Regions from separate parts of the Alteromonas sp. MTD1 genome, predicted to be linked through region 3. Evidence: predicted binding sites of a transcription regulator. Region 3 holds the regulator's gene; each other region holds the start of a gene.
What was found. Region 3 encodes FliA, which starts transcription of late flagellar genes. Its sites were predicted from a motif close to CTAAAGNTNNNNNNNNNNNNGCCGATA; they were not measured.
Positions count from the first base shown of each region.

Region 1: ACGHAV_RS11840 (DUF3530 family protein) is a predicted target of FliA. The motif match lies at 1,619-1,645, and genes of this name have one in related genera.
Region 2: pomA (flagellar motor protein PomA) is a predicted target of FliA. The motif match lies at 1,652-1,678, and genes of this name have one in related genera.

Region 1 covers NZ_BTGG01000008.1:45,377-49,618, forward strand. The annotation lists gene ACGHAV_RS11830 (AmpG family muropeptide MFS transporter) at 1-22, opposite strand, end outside; gene ACGHAV_RS11835 (hypothetical protein) at 170-493, opposite strand; gene ACGHAV_RS11840 (DUF3530 family protein) at 636-1,574, opposite strand; gene rluA (bifunctional tRNA pseudouridine(32) synthase/23S rRNA pseudouridine(746) synthase RluA) at 1,727-2,428, opposite strand; gene rapA (RNA polymerase-associated protein RapA) at 2,428-4,242, opposite strand, start outside.
Region 2 covers NZ_BTGG01000007.1:19,482-23,723, reverse strand. The annotation lists gene dxs (1-deoxy-D-xylulose-5-phosphate synthase) at 1-160, opposite strand, end outside; gene ACGHAV_RS10430 (farnesyl diphosphate synthase) at 193-1,083, opposite strand; gene xseB (exodeoxyribonuclease VII small subunit) at 1,113-1,355, opposite strand; gene pomA (flagellar motor protein PomA) at 1,729-2,490, shown strand; gene ACGHAV_RS10415 (flagellar motor protein MotB) at 2,490-3,419, shown strand; gene ACGHAV_RS10410 (class I SAM-dependent methyltransferase) at 3,544-4,242, opposite strand, start outside.
Region 3 covers NZ_BTGG01000005.1:259,199-263,440, reverse strand. The annotation lists gene ACGHAV_RS08775 (protein phosphatase CheZ) at 1-712, opposite strand, end outside; gene cheY (chemotaxis response regulator CheY) at 747-1,130, opposite strand; gene ACGHAV_RS08765 (RNA polymerase sigma factor FliA) at 1,167-1,898, opposite strand; gene ACGHAV_RS08760 (MinD/ParA family protein) at 1,895-2,761, opposite strand; gene flhF (flagellar biosynthesis protein FlhF) at 2,767-4,176, opposite strand; gene flhA (flagellar biosynthesis protein FlhA) at 4,206-4,242, opposite strand, start outside.

The DNA of each region.
Region 1 (4,242 bases), on a different contig from region 3:
AGGTGTTTAATGCACTGAGCAAAAGCGTTTCCCTTTACGCGAGGTCGAAACACACATTGAGCCATGCTAGACCTAATTTGGCAATGGTTAATCTGCAATAGGTGATGTAGAAAGTTGATTTGCGATGAACACTATTTTGATTAGAGAAGCGCTGTCAAAAGGCGTTTTACTAAGGTCTAACGCCAACACAGTCCAACGGGCAATGACCAGTGCCTTCAAGATATTTTACGCAGTTTTTTAATTCATCGAGTAGATATTTATCCTGCATCAGCTTCTCTTCATTCCAATAATGTACTTGGTGGAGAAGATGCCAGAATACGCGCTCTTGTTGTGTGTATGGCTGCGTTAACGTGAAACTAATTTGGCCCCACTCTTCCATTGTGTCCCAAAAGAAAAGTTCTAACTCTTCAATAGGAAGTTCGCCTTGCCAAAATGCTTCCAAATAAAAACACAGTTGCTTCGCTTTGGTATTTACAAACTCTTGAACGTTCACGAGACACCCAACCAGTATTGCGATCTATTAGAAGTATAGTTCATTGCTGCTCTCCTGCTTACAGCTCCTTGCTGCTTTTCGCATGGTTCCCTGTAGGTGCCTGTTTTTGTATTAAATTTAGCGTAAAACGGAAGGGCAGATTTTACCAGCCCAAATAGCGAGTCCAGCCGATAGTGCTATTTGCAACTGATTGAATATGTGGGTTTTTTTGATTTTTATTTATACTAAAGGTTAATAAATTTCTTGGAATTTTAACCTGTCTATAATGTAGTTTTAGTTCGTTTTTTGAGCGCTTCTTTCTCTCTGGAGCAGTGTTAAGCTCCCACTCGCTTAAACCTTCAATAGAAATATCAAGAATGGGGTAGCTGCTTTTAGCTATGTTTTTGATTATACGAGAGTTTATTAATGTTTCAGGCCAGAAAGGTGAAACAGCAATGAAGCTATCTGGCTGAAGATCAGGTTGTATTTGTATTGCTGAAAGATAACTGGCCGCCGACATACCTTGTGCAATGTACAGTCGATAACCTGGTCGTGACTGTAGGTGGTTATTTAATGCATTTAAGTGAATAGCGAGGTTGGTTGTTGCTTGTTGAAAATCGAGGTTATTAAAAAGTAAACTGCTTCTTGGATGCAGACCTTCCGTAGCCATATTACTCTCATTCATATCATCACTAGCCATTCTGTTTTTGTCTATGCTGGCTGCTGCAGTGTCGTTGCTGTTTGTGTTGCTAGATGAGCTATTGGTGCCAATTGAGGTAATAGCCATTTTTTCAATTGGCAAACTCAACGGGCTTATCAATACATTCCAGCCTTTTTCTGCCAATGCGCTACCGAGCGACTGCCCTTGTGCAAGCGTAAGACTGGAAGGATATGAACTTGTTAAGATTACAGCTACACCAAGAGGCAAAGGCGTATGTGCTTCAATTTCTATAATAGGCGCGGTGCCATCGCCTACTATAATTTCATTGACATCAGTTGGAATGTAGGCTTGGCTTACGTCATCAAAGAAATTACTGTGAACTGAAGCTGAAAATAGCAGGGTGCTTAATGTTAAAAGCAAAACAATGTATTGCTTGAACATGAATAAACACCTTCTTTGATATTAAAATTAAGACCTACTTAAAGTATCGGCGCTTTTGGCAAAAACTGAAATGGTTTTCATCCACAGTTAAATACTATTTGGCAAGCAAGATTGGTATTGAGCCTTTGTCTACAAAGGCCCGCGCGACTAATTTACAAAGGCTCAGGGCTGAACTCACTAAATGGAATAGCGCTTCGAAAGTGCTGCCAATCGTCGGTTTGCGGGTGTTTTAAACTTAAGCTTTCGGCGTGAAGCTGAAGGCGTGGTGCCATATCAAGTGCATCTGAATGGGCGTAAAGGCGGTCGCCAAGTATGGGGTGGCCAAGCTCAAGCATATGAACCCGAAGCTGATGTGAGCGCCCAGTTATAGGGTGAAGTGCAACTAGCGTAAATGGACGCTGCTTCGAATCCACCTCGCGAGACACCACCTGAAACTGAGTAATTGCACGCTTGCCTCGCTCAAAGTCTACCATTTGTTTTGGACGATTTGGCCAATCACAAATAAGAGGAAGGTTTATCTCCCCTTGATCATCGGCAATATGACCATACACGCGAGCAAAATAACGCTTTTTTGTCTGCCGCAACTCAAACTGTTTTGATATGTTGCGATGGCTGTCTTTGTTAAGCGCCAGCACCATTAACCCTGACGTAGCCATATCAAGACGATGCACAACAGTGGCCGTAGGGTAAACAACGTTCACTCGGGTGATCAGCGCATCTTTATGCTCTGCCGCTTTGCCCGGTACGCTGAGTAAACCGCTGGGCTTTTGTGCAACAACAATGTCGTTATCTTGATAAACAAAATCAAGATAAGGCGACATAGGCGGGTTGTAAACAAAATCAGGGTTTGGCATTACGGGTTATTCACCACAATGCGCAGTGCATCTAGCTGCACGTCAGCGCTTTGAATAACCGTGTCTAGCGCGTTCATCTGCGTTTCTATATATTCAATTTCAGAATCGCGTACCGCAGGGTTGCGTTTTTGTAGGTCGCGTAAACGCTGAATTTCTTCGTTTAGTGTACTGCGCATTGTTGTTAACGCGTCGTGTTGCTTTTGATTAGCTTGCTGGTGTGCCAGCTTTCTGGTTTTCTCAATAGCCAGCTCAAGTGGCTGTTGAAGCGCCTTCAAAAGCTGAGAAGAGATTTTACGTCCTACCTTACGCTTAACATCAAAACTTAATTCGCTGGCATTACCTTGTGCGTCTAAACACACGCGAATGGGTGTTTGCGGTAAAAAGCGACCAAGCTGAAGTGCCTTGGGTGCTTGTGCATGAAGCACAAACAAAGCCTCTAGCCAATAAGCGCCTTTAGGTAATGATGGTTCTGCAATAAAGCCAATGCTGCTTTTGCCGTGTACGTCGGTAAGTACAACATCAATAGCAGTGTGAACTAGCGGGTGGTCCCAGCTTAAAAACTGAACGTTCTCAAGTGTGGTTGCCACACGACGTTTATAGGTAACCGTCATGCCTTCTGGGTCTAAGCCAGGTAGCTGGCTTACCATTGATTCGGTAGGCATAAGAATAAAGCAGTCGTTGCCCTTTTCATCTTGCTGCACGCCAATAGCATCGAAAACGCGACCCATAAATCGCGACAAGTCTTGTTCGCTATCAAGCGTAATAATGTCTTCTAGTAGCTGTTCTACGCGTCCTTCACCCGATGCGTTTAGTTCTAGTAAACGGTCCCGACCTGCTTCTAGTTGCGCAATAAGCTGGCTGTTTAACGTAACGCTCATGTTTACTAGCTCGTCCCGCGCACCCATATCGTCCGGGTGTAGACAAGCGCCAATCAAAAGAGGCTTAACATCGTCGAAAACCCCCGAACCCGTAGGGCAGGTTTTCTCAAAGGCATTTAGGCCTTCGTGATACCATTCAAGTAATACGTGTTGTGCTGTTTTTGCTAAATAAGGCACGTGAATTTGAACGGTTTGCGTTTGACCAATACGGTCTAAGCGGCCGATACGTTGTTCAAGTAAATCAGGCGTAATTGGTAAGTCGAACAACACTAAGTGGTGAGCGAATTGGAAGTTACGCCCCTCACTGCCTATTTCACTGCACAGCAGTATTTGTGCACCTTCTTCTTCATCAGCAAAATAATGAGCAGCTTTGTCTCGCTCAACAATGCTCATTCCTTCATGGAACACGCTATGGCGAATACCGGTTTGTGTGCGAATAACTTCACCTAGCTCTTGCGCAGTTCGTGCACTTGCGCAAATTAGCAAGATTTTCTGTGGCTTAACGTCCTGCATAAAATCAAGTAACCAAGCTACTCGAGGGTCGTGCTTAGTCCAGCTGTTAACAACGCTTACCATGCGCTCTGGGTAAAGCGAATAGGTTAGATCGCCGCCTGTAATTGCATCGGCGTAAACGTCGGGTAGCGCCAATTCATATGCACTGAGTTTACGTTCTGGAAAACCTTCAATATTGGCGCGGCGGTTCCTGAACAACATGCGACCTGTACCGTGACAGTCAATAAGCTGATGTAACAGTGCGTGGCGGGCATCAGGTTGCGTTAAATCGCCAGCGTGTTCCATTACATCAGGCGCAAATTCAGCCAGTTTAGTGCGCTGTTTGTCGTTTGGTTCGGCATCTGAAAGTAACGGTGCTACGGCATCAGCAAGCTGGCTGTATTTCGATTCTTCGTTTAAAAACGCATCGTAGCTGTGGAAACG
Region 2 (4,242 bases), on a different contig from region 3:
AGCCAGACGCAAAGTGCCCGCTGGTGGAGCTTACACAGTTAAGTAAGTACTCACGCAACTCGTCGGCAAGCAGGCGTAACTTGTCCTGTGGCAGCTGCCTCAGTTTGTCAGGTGTTTGCGCAAGCGCAAGCGTAGGATAATGTTGGAGGTCTAAACTCATTAATTTGTTATCTTTTTCAACATGGCGCGTGGCTAGTGGTCTCGTTTTACCAGTAGCTCGCTAAACGCAATTAAACTTTCTGTATTGTAGGGTAAACGTGCCAAGGCTTGAAGTGCATTATTATGAAGCTTGTCTAATTCTTTCTTTGCACCTTCAAGTCCAAGCTTGGCAGGGAAGGTGTTCTTACCCAATGCTTCATCTGACCCTGCGGGCTTTCCTAGTTGCTCACTGCTGCCTTCAACATCAAGAATGTCGTCTTGAACCTGAAAAGCCAGCCCAATATCGGTAGCGAATGCCATTAAATCAGTGCGTGTTGCATCAGTTAGCGACTCGCATACCGTTGCAACCATTTCCACACACGCTTTTAAAAGGGCACCTGTTTTTAATGTGTGCAAAGTTTTTAACGCTTCAAGCGATATGGTTTTACCTGTACTGGCAAGATCGATGGCTTGACCACCGCACATACCTGCATAACCCGCACTTTTCGCAAGAATGGAAAGTAGCTTCACGCGTTGTGATTGTGCGTAATCACTTAAAGGTGCGTCGGCGAGTACGCTAAAGGCTAAAGATTGTAGTGCATCACCAGCTAAAATAGCGGTAGCTTCATCAAATGCAATGTGACATGTGGGTTTGCCGCGACGTAAATCATCATCATCCATTGCAGGCAAATCATCATGCACCAGCGAGTAAGCATGGATACATTCAATGGCCATACTGATAGCCATTTGGTCTTTTTTGGGAATATCTAGCGTGTTACCGACTACCTGCACCAGAAGGGGGCGCATGCGTTTGCCGCCCGCTAAGAGCGCGTGACGCATGGCATCTTTTAATCGCGGTGCATAGTGAGGTAAATCGTCGATTAACGTAAGCAAAGATGCATCAGTTTGTGCTTTTACTTGCTGATGCAAATCAGAAAAATTCATAAGGTACCTGTTGGAAGTGAGTTACCGATTTAGGGCTGTTCACTTTCTGGAAGCGTTTGAAGTGTTTCTTCACCTTGGTTGCTAAGCAATATTTTCACTTTCTGCTCGGCATGCTCAAGAGATTGTTGGCCTTGACGGGAAAGCGCGATGCCGCGTTCAAACTTCTCTAGCGCTTTGTTTAAGGGCAAGTCACCATTCTCCATTTCATTAACGATGGTCTCAAGCTCTGACAACGTTTCTTCAAAAGACGGACTTTCAGTTTCCTTCGTCATAAAAAATACTCAATATCTTGGCCAAAATACATGTATGGCGCACATTAACCGAGGGTTGCGTAGGGGTCAAATGGTTTGTCTGTATATTCCCAATATGCACAAAGGGTAAGGCTAAAATTCATACCATTTACAACGCATTTTAAACACAAAGCTGCATTTTAGTTGCTAAAAAAGTAAATGTGCTATATTCGATGTATTGTAAGATTTTGCGTTTAAACTGTATTAAAACGACACAAAGCGTCATGACGGCCTTTTTCAAAAATATCCAATAAATGTGATATTTTTCAATAATGTTGTTTTAGTATTTTAATATGATGCCGATAGACTATTTGAATAACAGCGGCATTGTCTGAGCATAAATGGGGAAGAGTGAGTGGATTTAGCAACCGTCATTGGTATGTTGGGCGCCATCGGGTTCATTGTAATGGCCATGATATTAGGCGGCAGCTTAAGCATGTTTATCGACGTGCAATCAATACTAATTGTATTTGGTGGAACTCTATTTGTTGTCTTATCTCAGTTTACATTAGGCCAGTTTTTCGGAGCAGGTAAGGTTGCAGGTAAGGCCTTTATGTTCAAAATAGAGTCGCCTGAAGAACTTATCGAGAAAATCGTTGAAATGGCGGATGCTGCTCGTAAAGGCGGATTCTTGGCGTTAGAAGAAGCTGAAATTTCAAATGAATTCATGCAAAAAGGCGTGGACATGTTGGTTGACGGGCACGATATAGAAGTCGTGCGTGAAACCTTATCGAAAGATATTTCCATGACGACCGAGAGACACGACTTTGGTGCATCAATTTTCAAAGGTATGGGCGACGTTGCTCCTGCTATGGGAATGATTGGTACGCTGATTGGTTTGGTTGCCATGCTGTCAAACATGGATGACCCAAAGGCTATCGGGCCTGCAATGGCTGTTGCACTACTTACAACGCTTTACGGTGCATTCTTTGCCAACGTGGTTTGTCTTCCAATTGCGTTTAAACTGGCAGTGCGTGCTGGTGAAGAAAAGCTAAATCAAAGCTTGGTACTAGACGGAATAGTGGGTATTGCTGATGGGCAAAACCCGCGTGTCATTGAAGGTGTGTTAAAGAACTACCTAGCGGCCAGTAAGCGCGGCGCTGCAGAGGAAGAATAATGGCAGAAGAAGAATGCCCAAAATGCCCACCCGAGGGGCTTCCCGCTTGGATGGGAACCTTTGCAGACCTTATGTCTCTGCTTATGTGCTTCTTCGTACTTTTATTGTCATTCTCCGAAATGGACGTGCTCAAGTTTAAGCAAATAGCAGGGTCCATGAAGTTCGCATTTGGTGTGCAAAATAAAATTGAAGTAAAAGACATTCCAAAAGGCACAAGCGTTATTGCCATGGAGTTTCGTCCGGGCAGACCCGACCCCACGCCCATTGAATCTATTCAACAACAAACTATTGATATGACACAGCAGATGCTTGAATTTCAAGCAGGCGATGAAGATTCTGCCGGTGGACGTCAAAAACAACGTGGTGAGCAGCGCGGTGGTCAAGCGCAGCAAACAGCAAGTGAGTCATCTTCGTCAGCACCGCAAAGTAGCGAAGAGTCTGAAACTGCTGAGTTAATGAAGAAAGTCGCCCAGCAGCTTCAAAAAGAAATATTAGATGGCTCAATTGAAATGGAGTCGTTAGGACAACAGCTCACAATTCGAATAAGAGAAAATGGTTCATTTTCTGCGGGCTCTGCATTTCTACAACCGCAATTTCAGCCCGTGTTAAGAAAAATAGGCGGCATACTAGCGGAAGTGCCTGGTGAGATAGAAATTTCAGGTCACAGCGACGGACAACATATTGCCAATGAATTGTATCGCTCAAACTGGGATTTATCTTCGCAGCGTGCTGTAGCAGTAGCAGAGGCAATGCGTACCGCACCAGGCTTTGATGAAAGCCGTATGTCGGTTGTTGGTAAAGCCGATACTAACCCGATTGTTGAGAATGCTACGTCATCTGCTGATCGCGCTAAAAATAGGCGCGTAGAGATAAACATTAATCAAGGTAAGCCAATGCTGTCTCAGCCAATATCGGTGGTAGATCAATAGCTAAGTACTCAAATAAAGAAGTTGGTAGCCAAGTATCTACACAGAATTAAAAAAGGCGCTCTAAAGGCGCCTTTTTATTGTCTACTCAAATGAAACACATTAACTATTTTAGTACGCACATCACCTACGCAATACGTGCTAAATCATCGCGATAGTGAGGCTTTGAAATTACAAGCTGAACCGTGCTGATGGTACGCTCTAGAAAACCGCCTTCGCAGTATTTTAGATAGTATGTCCACATACGCATAAAGCGTTCATCGTAACCATCCTTCATTAATTCGTCTTTGGCCGAGATAAAAGCTTCGTACCAATGATTTAGGGTTTTTGCGTAATCAATGCCAATATCATGAAGATCGCGGATCATCATATTGGTATGCTTTTTTAAATGCGCATTTAACTGGTATTGCGAAGGAAGAAAGCCGCCTGGAAAGATATATTTTTGAATAAAATCAACACTGTTTGAGTAACTGTCATAACGGCGGTCGTCAATAGTGATAGATTGCAGTAACATCAAGCCATCGTCTTTTAACAAAGACGCACACTTTTCAAAGAAATTACCCAGGAACTGCTTACCTACCGCTTCAATCATCTCAATGGATACGAGTTTGTCGTATTTTCCTTCAAGTAGACGGTAGTCTTTCTTAAGAAGCGTTACTTTGTGCTGTAGATTCTCTTTTGCAATCCACTCTGCAGCCCAAGCATGTTGCTCTTCTGAAATGGTGGTAGTGGTAACTTTACATCCGTAATGCTTCGCTGCATATACGGCAAGTCCGCCCCAACCAGTGCCAATTTCAATCAGATGATCGTTTTCATTTAGTTGAAG
Region 3 (4,242 bases):
CAGAAACAACGTCATCACGTTGGTCGGCATCGATGATTGGGCCCTCTGCCTCTACACCATCAACTTTATCGGCCTTAACGCTAGAAGATTTAATTTGTTCTGCACCATCACGCTCTCCGAACATGGTTAACATGTTCACTAAGCTATCTTCCACTTCTTTAACCAAGTCGATTACACGACGAATTACCTGCCCCGTAAGATCTTGGTATCCTTGCGCCATCAGCACTTCGGTAAGTAGCTGTGTAAGTTTAGTTGCCTGATCCGCACTGTCTTCAAGTAATTTATCCAAATCTGCGCAAAGCACCTTAAACTCGCCCAGTTCTATTTGGCGGTTCATAAGCTTTTTCCACTCAGGCATAACTTTCTCAATGCCTTCGGCAATACCTTCGGCTATTGGCATACTTGCTTCAACAGCATCCATAGTAGTATTAGCAGCTTTTTCAGTTTCTTCAATTACGTACGTAAGGCGGGACTGCGCATCGGGAATATCGTCAGTGGCAAGATTCTTGATGCGGTCGTCAATTTGAAAATTATTTAGTGCGTCATGAAGTTGACGCGTTAGCTTTCCTACTTCAGCAAACAGTTCAACATTTTCTTTCATTGACGCTGCTTCAAGAAGCGCATTAGCAGACTCGTTGTCACCTTCTTCAAGATATACAACAAGCTGTTTAGCTTCTTCTAGCGATATAGGAACGTTTACATTCGTTGTCATCCAGTAAACCTCGTTTCTCTGGTGAGCGTCTGGATCAACCTAAACGTTCGAAGATTTTGTCTAATTTTTCTTTAAGTGTAGCCGCCGTAAACGGTTTAACAACGTAGCCATTTACGCCAGCTTGTGCTGCAGCAACGATTTGCTCTTTCTTCGCTTCCGCAGTCACCATCAATACAGGAAGGTGCTTAAGCTTGTCGTCGGCACGAATAGCACGCAAAAGGTCAATACCTTGCATACCGGGCATATTCCAATCGGTAACGACAAAATCAAAGTCACCCTGCTGTAGCATAGGTAACGCAGTACTGCCGTCATCCGCTTCCTGGATGTTGGAGAAACCCAAATCTTTAAGTAGGTTTTTGATGATACGTCTCATGGTAGAAAAATCATCAACCACAAGAATCTTCATGCTTTTATCCAAAATAGCCTCCAGTGAGGGGTTAATTGTTATTAATATCTATTCTTCGTCAGCTTGCCACGATTTCATTCGTGATTTGAGTTTTAACATGGCCTGGCTGTGAATTTGACTCACTCTCGATTCACTAACATCGAGCACTTCACCTATTTCTCGAAGATTCAATTCTTCATCATAGTACAACGAGAGCACAATCGCTTCTCGTTCAGGTAGTGTTGTTATTGCATGCGCTAAAGCCTTCTGGAAGGCGCCCTGCATTAAATCTTCTAACGGCGCATCGCTACCTTTGTTTTGTTCGGTAGTAATGACGTCTTCAGAAACGCCCAAATCTTCAATACCCACTAACTTGCCAGCATTTACTTCATTGAGCATTTGGTGATAATCCTGCAAGCTTACATTTAGCTTAGCAGCAATATCAGAATCTCGTGCATCGCGACCGGTTTCGCTTTCTACTTGCGATATTGCCTCGGTAATAGCTCGGCCGTTTCTATGCACCGAGCGAGGCGTCCAGTCACCTTTACGAATTTCATCTAACATTGCGCCGCGAATACGAATACCCGCAAAAGTTTCAAAACTAGCACCTTTGGAGCCGTCGAAATTTCTCGCGGCTTCTAGCAGCCCAATCATGCCAGACTGAATTAAGTCATCAACAAGAACACTAGCAGGCAGACGCGCCATCAAGTGATGGGCAATACGCTTAACCAAAGGCGCATGTCTTTCAACTAACTGCGACTTATCGGTTTGTTGTTGATAAGCGGCTGCCTTGCTATTCAACGCTGACTTCCTACTGCTTTATCTGCAATTAATTGTTCAATAAAGAACTCTAAATGACCACCCGGTTGCGCCGGAATTGGCCACGACAATGCTTTATTGGCAAGCTGCGTAACAGCCACTGCTGCCGGTGAACTTGGGTACGCATCAACAATAGCAGTTTGCTTTCTTACCGCCTTGCGAATATTTTCGTCAAACGGCACCGTTGCTACTAATTCTAGTGCAACATCCAAAAAGCGCCCTGTAACCTTACTTAACTTGCTAAATAGCTCTTGACCTTCGCGAATATCACGCACCATGTTGGCAACAACTTTAAAGCGGAACACGCCGTGCTCACGATTTAGTATTTTAATCAGTGCGTAGGCATCGGTTAGCGATGTAGGTTCATCACACACCACTACCATGATATCTTGCGACGCTTTTGAAAAGCTTAAAACCATGTCTGAGATACCCGCGGCGGTATCAACGATAAGCACATCTATTTGCGAGCGCAGTTCGCTGAAGGCGCGAATAAGCCCTGCATGCTGTGTTGGCGAAAGCTCTGCCATAGACTGCGTACCCGACGTTGCAGGGGCAATTTTTATCCCATGAGGGCCTGTGACAAGTACTTCATCTAGCGTGCATTCACCAGAAAGTACATGAGAAAGGTTTTTCTCAACTCTTAAGCCCAACATGACATCTACGTTTGCAAGACCTAAGTCTGCATCGAGAACCATCACTCGCTTACCCTGCTTTGCCATGGCAATGGCAGTGTTAAGCGTGATATTTGTTTTACCGACGCCACCTTTACCTCCGGTGACGGCAATAACTTTGATTAACCGTGATTGCTTCATTTTTCTTAAGCTACTCGCTTGGTCGTCAATCATACTGCTTATGCTGTTTTAATGGCGTTGTTAGCACTAGTATGATTCAAACCGTACTTTTTATAAAGCTTTGCAGCAGCGGAAACTAAAGATTTCGCTTCTGCAATCTTAATGTCTTCAGGTACTTTCTGACCATCGGTGACATAACTAACCGGTAATTGGTACTCTACCGCCGCACTCAGCACCTCTCCTAAAGAGTAGCACTCATCTAACTTTGTGAAAATACAGCCACTTAGTTCAATGTCATCATAAGCAGCAATTATTCTCTGAAGTGCAGGATATTGCGTATTGGCCTGTGCTACCAAATATTTTTTTACCTGGGGCATTTGGCCGTTGTCAAATTGTTTAATTTGCTTAATTAATCGACTATCGCGCTGACTAAATCCTGCCGTATCAATCAATACTAGACGTTTATGGCGAAGTTGGAATAATAAATCTGCAAGTTCTTCACTAGACTGTGCTTTTCTAACTGTACACCCAATGATTTTCCCATAGGTAGCAAGCTGTTCGAACGCAGCAATTCTGTAGGTGTCGATGGTTATCATAGCAACCGAATCAGCACCGTATTTTTGAGCATAACGCGCAGCCAGCTTTGCCACTGTGGTTGTCTTTCCAGTACCTGTTGGGCCAACAAGAGCCACCGCACCTTGTGCTGTAAGTATATCGTTGCCGGTCACATTTATGCGATTAGCCAATAGGTTAAGAAGATATACCCATGCATCGCGTTCGTTGTAATGCGCCGGTGTGTAGCTGATTAATTGTGCTGCAAGTGATGCGCTTAAGCCCATATCAGTAAGACGGGTAATAAGATATTGGTGAACTGGTTTTTGACGCTTATTCTTTGCTTCCATCAAATCGGCGACCTGATATTGCAATACATCGCGAAGTGACGCCAACTCTTCTTTGATTTGCGCTAGCTCAGCTGACTGGCTTGCTGGCATTTCGCCCATGCCAGATGCTTGATGGGTTGGAAAAGCTTCAAAGTGCTGTTGCACTTGCTGCTGTGCTTGCTGAGAGTGTTGCGACTCTACTTCGTCAATAAACTCATCTGAGAAGTTAAGGTGAGACGCGATGTCGTTAGCATGCTGTGCGTTAGCGGCATTCTTTTGTGATAAAGAGCTTTGCGTTGAAGAGTTTGGCTGGCCACCATGCTGCTTTTCAAGAAGTGCTTTCAAACTATCTGGGCCATCGTCACCGATAATCTCACTTAAACTTGGCACTGGCTTTTTACCAGGTACTGACGTCTGCTTCTTGGGCACCGAAAGCTTTGCTTCAGGCTCTTTATCGTAAGCCGCAACTAACTCAATACCGTCCGCCACTTTGCGATTAGACATAATCACAGCGTCGCTGCCTAGCTCAGCTTTTACTTGGCTTAACGCCTCACGCATATCTTTGCCGAAGAAACGTCTAATTTTCATTGCAACCTCTCCAATCACCCAGTGTCAGATTATTGACCGACCGAACTGACTATTTTTATTTGTTTG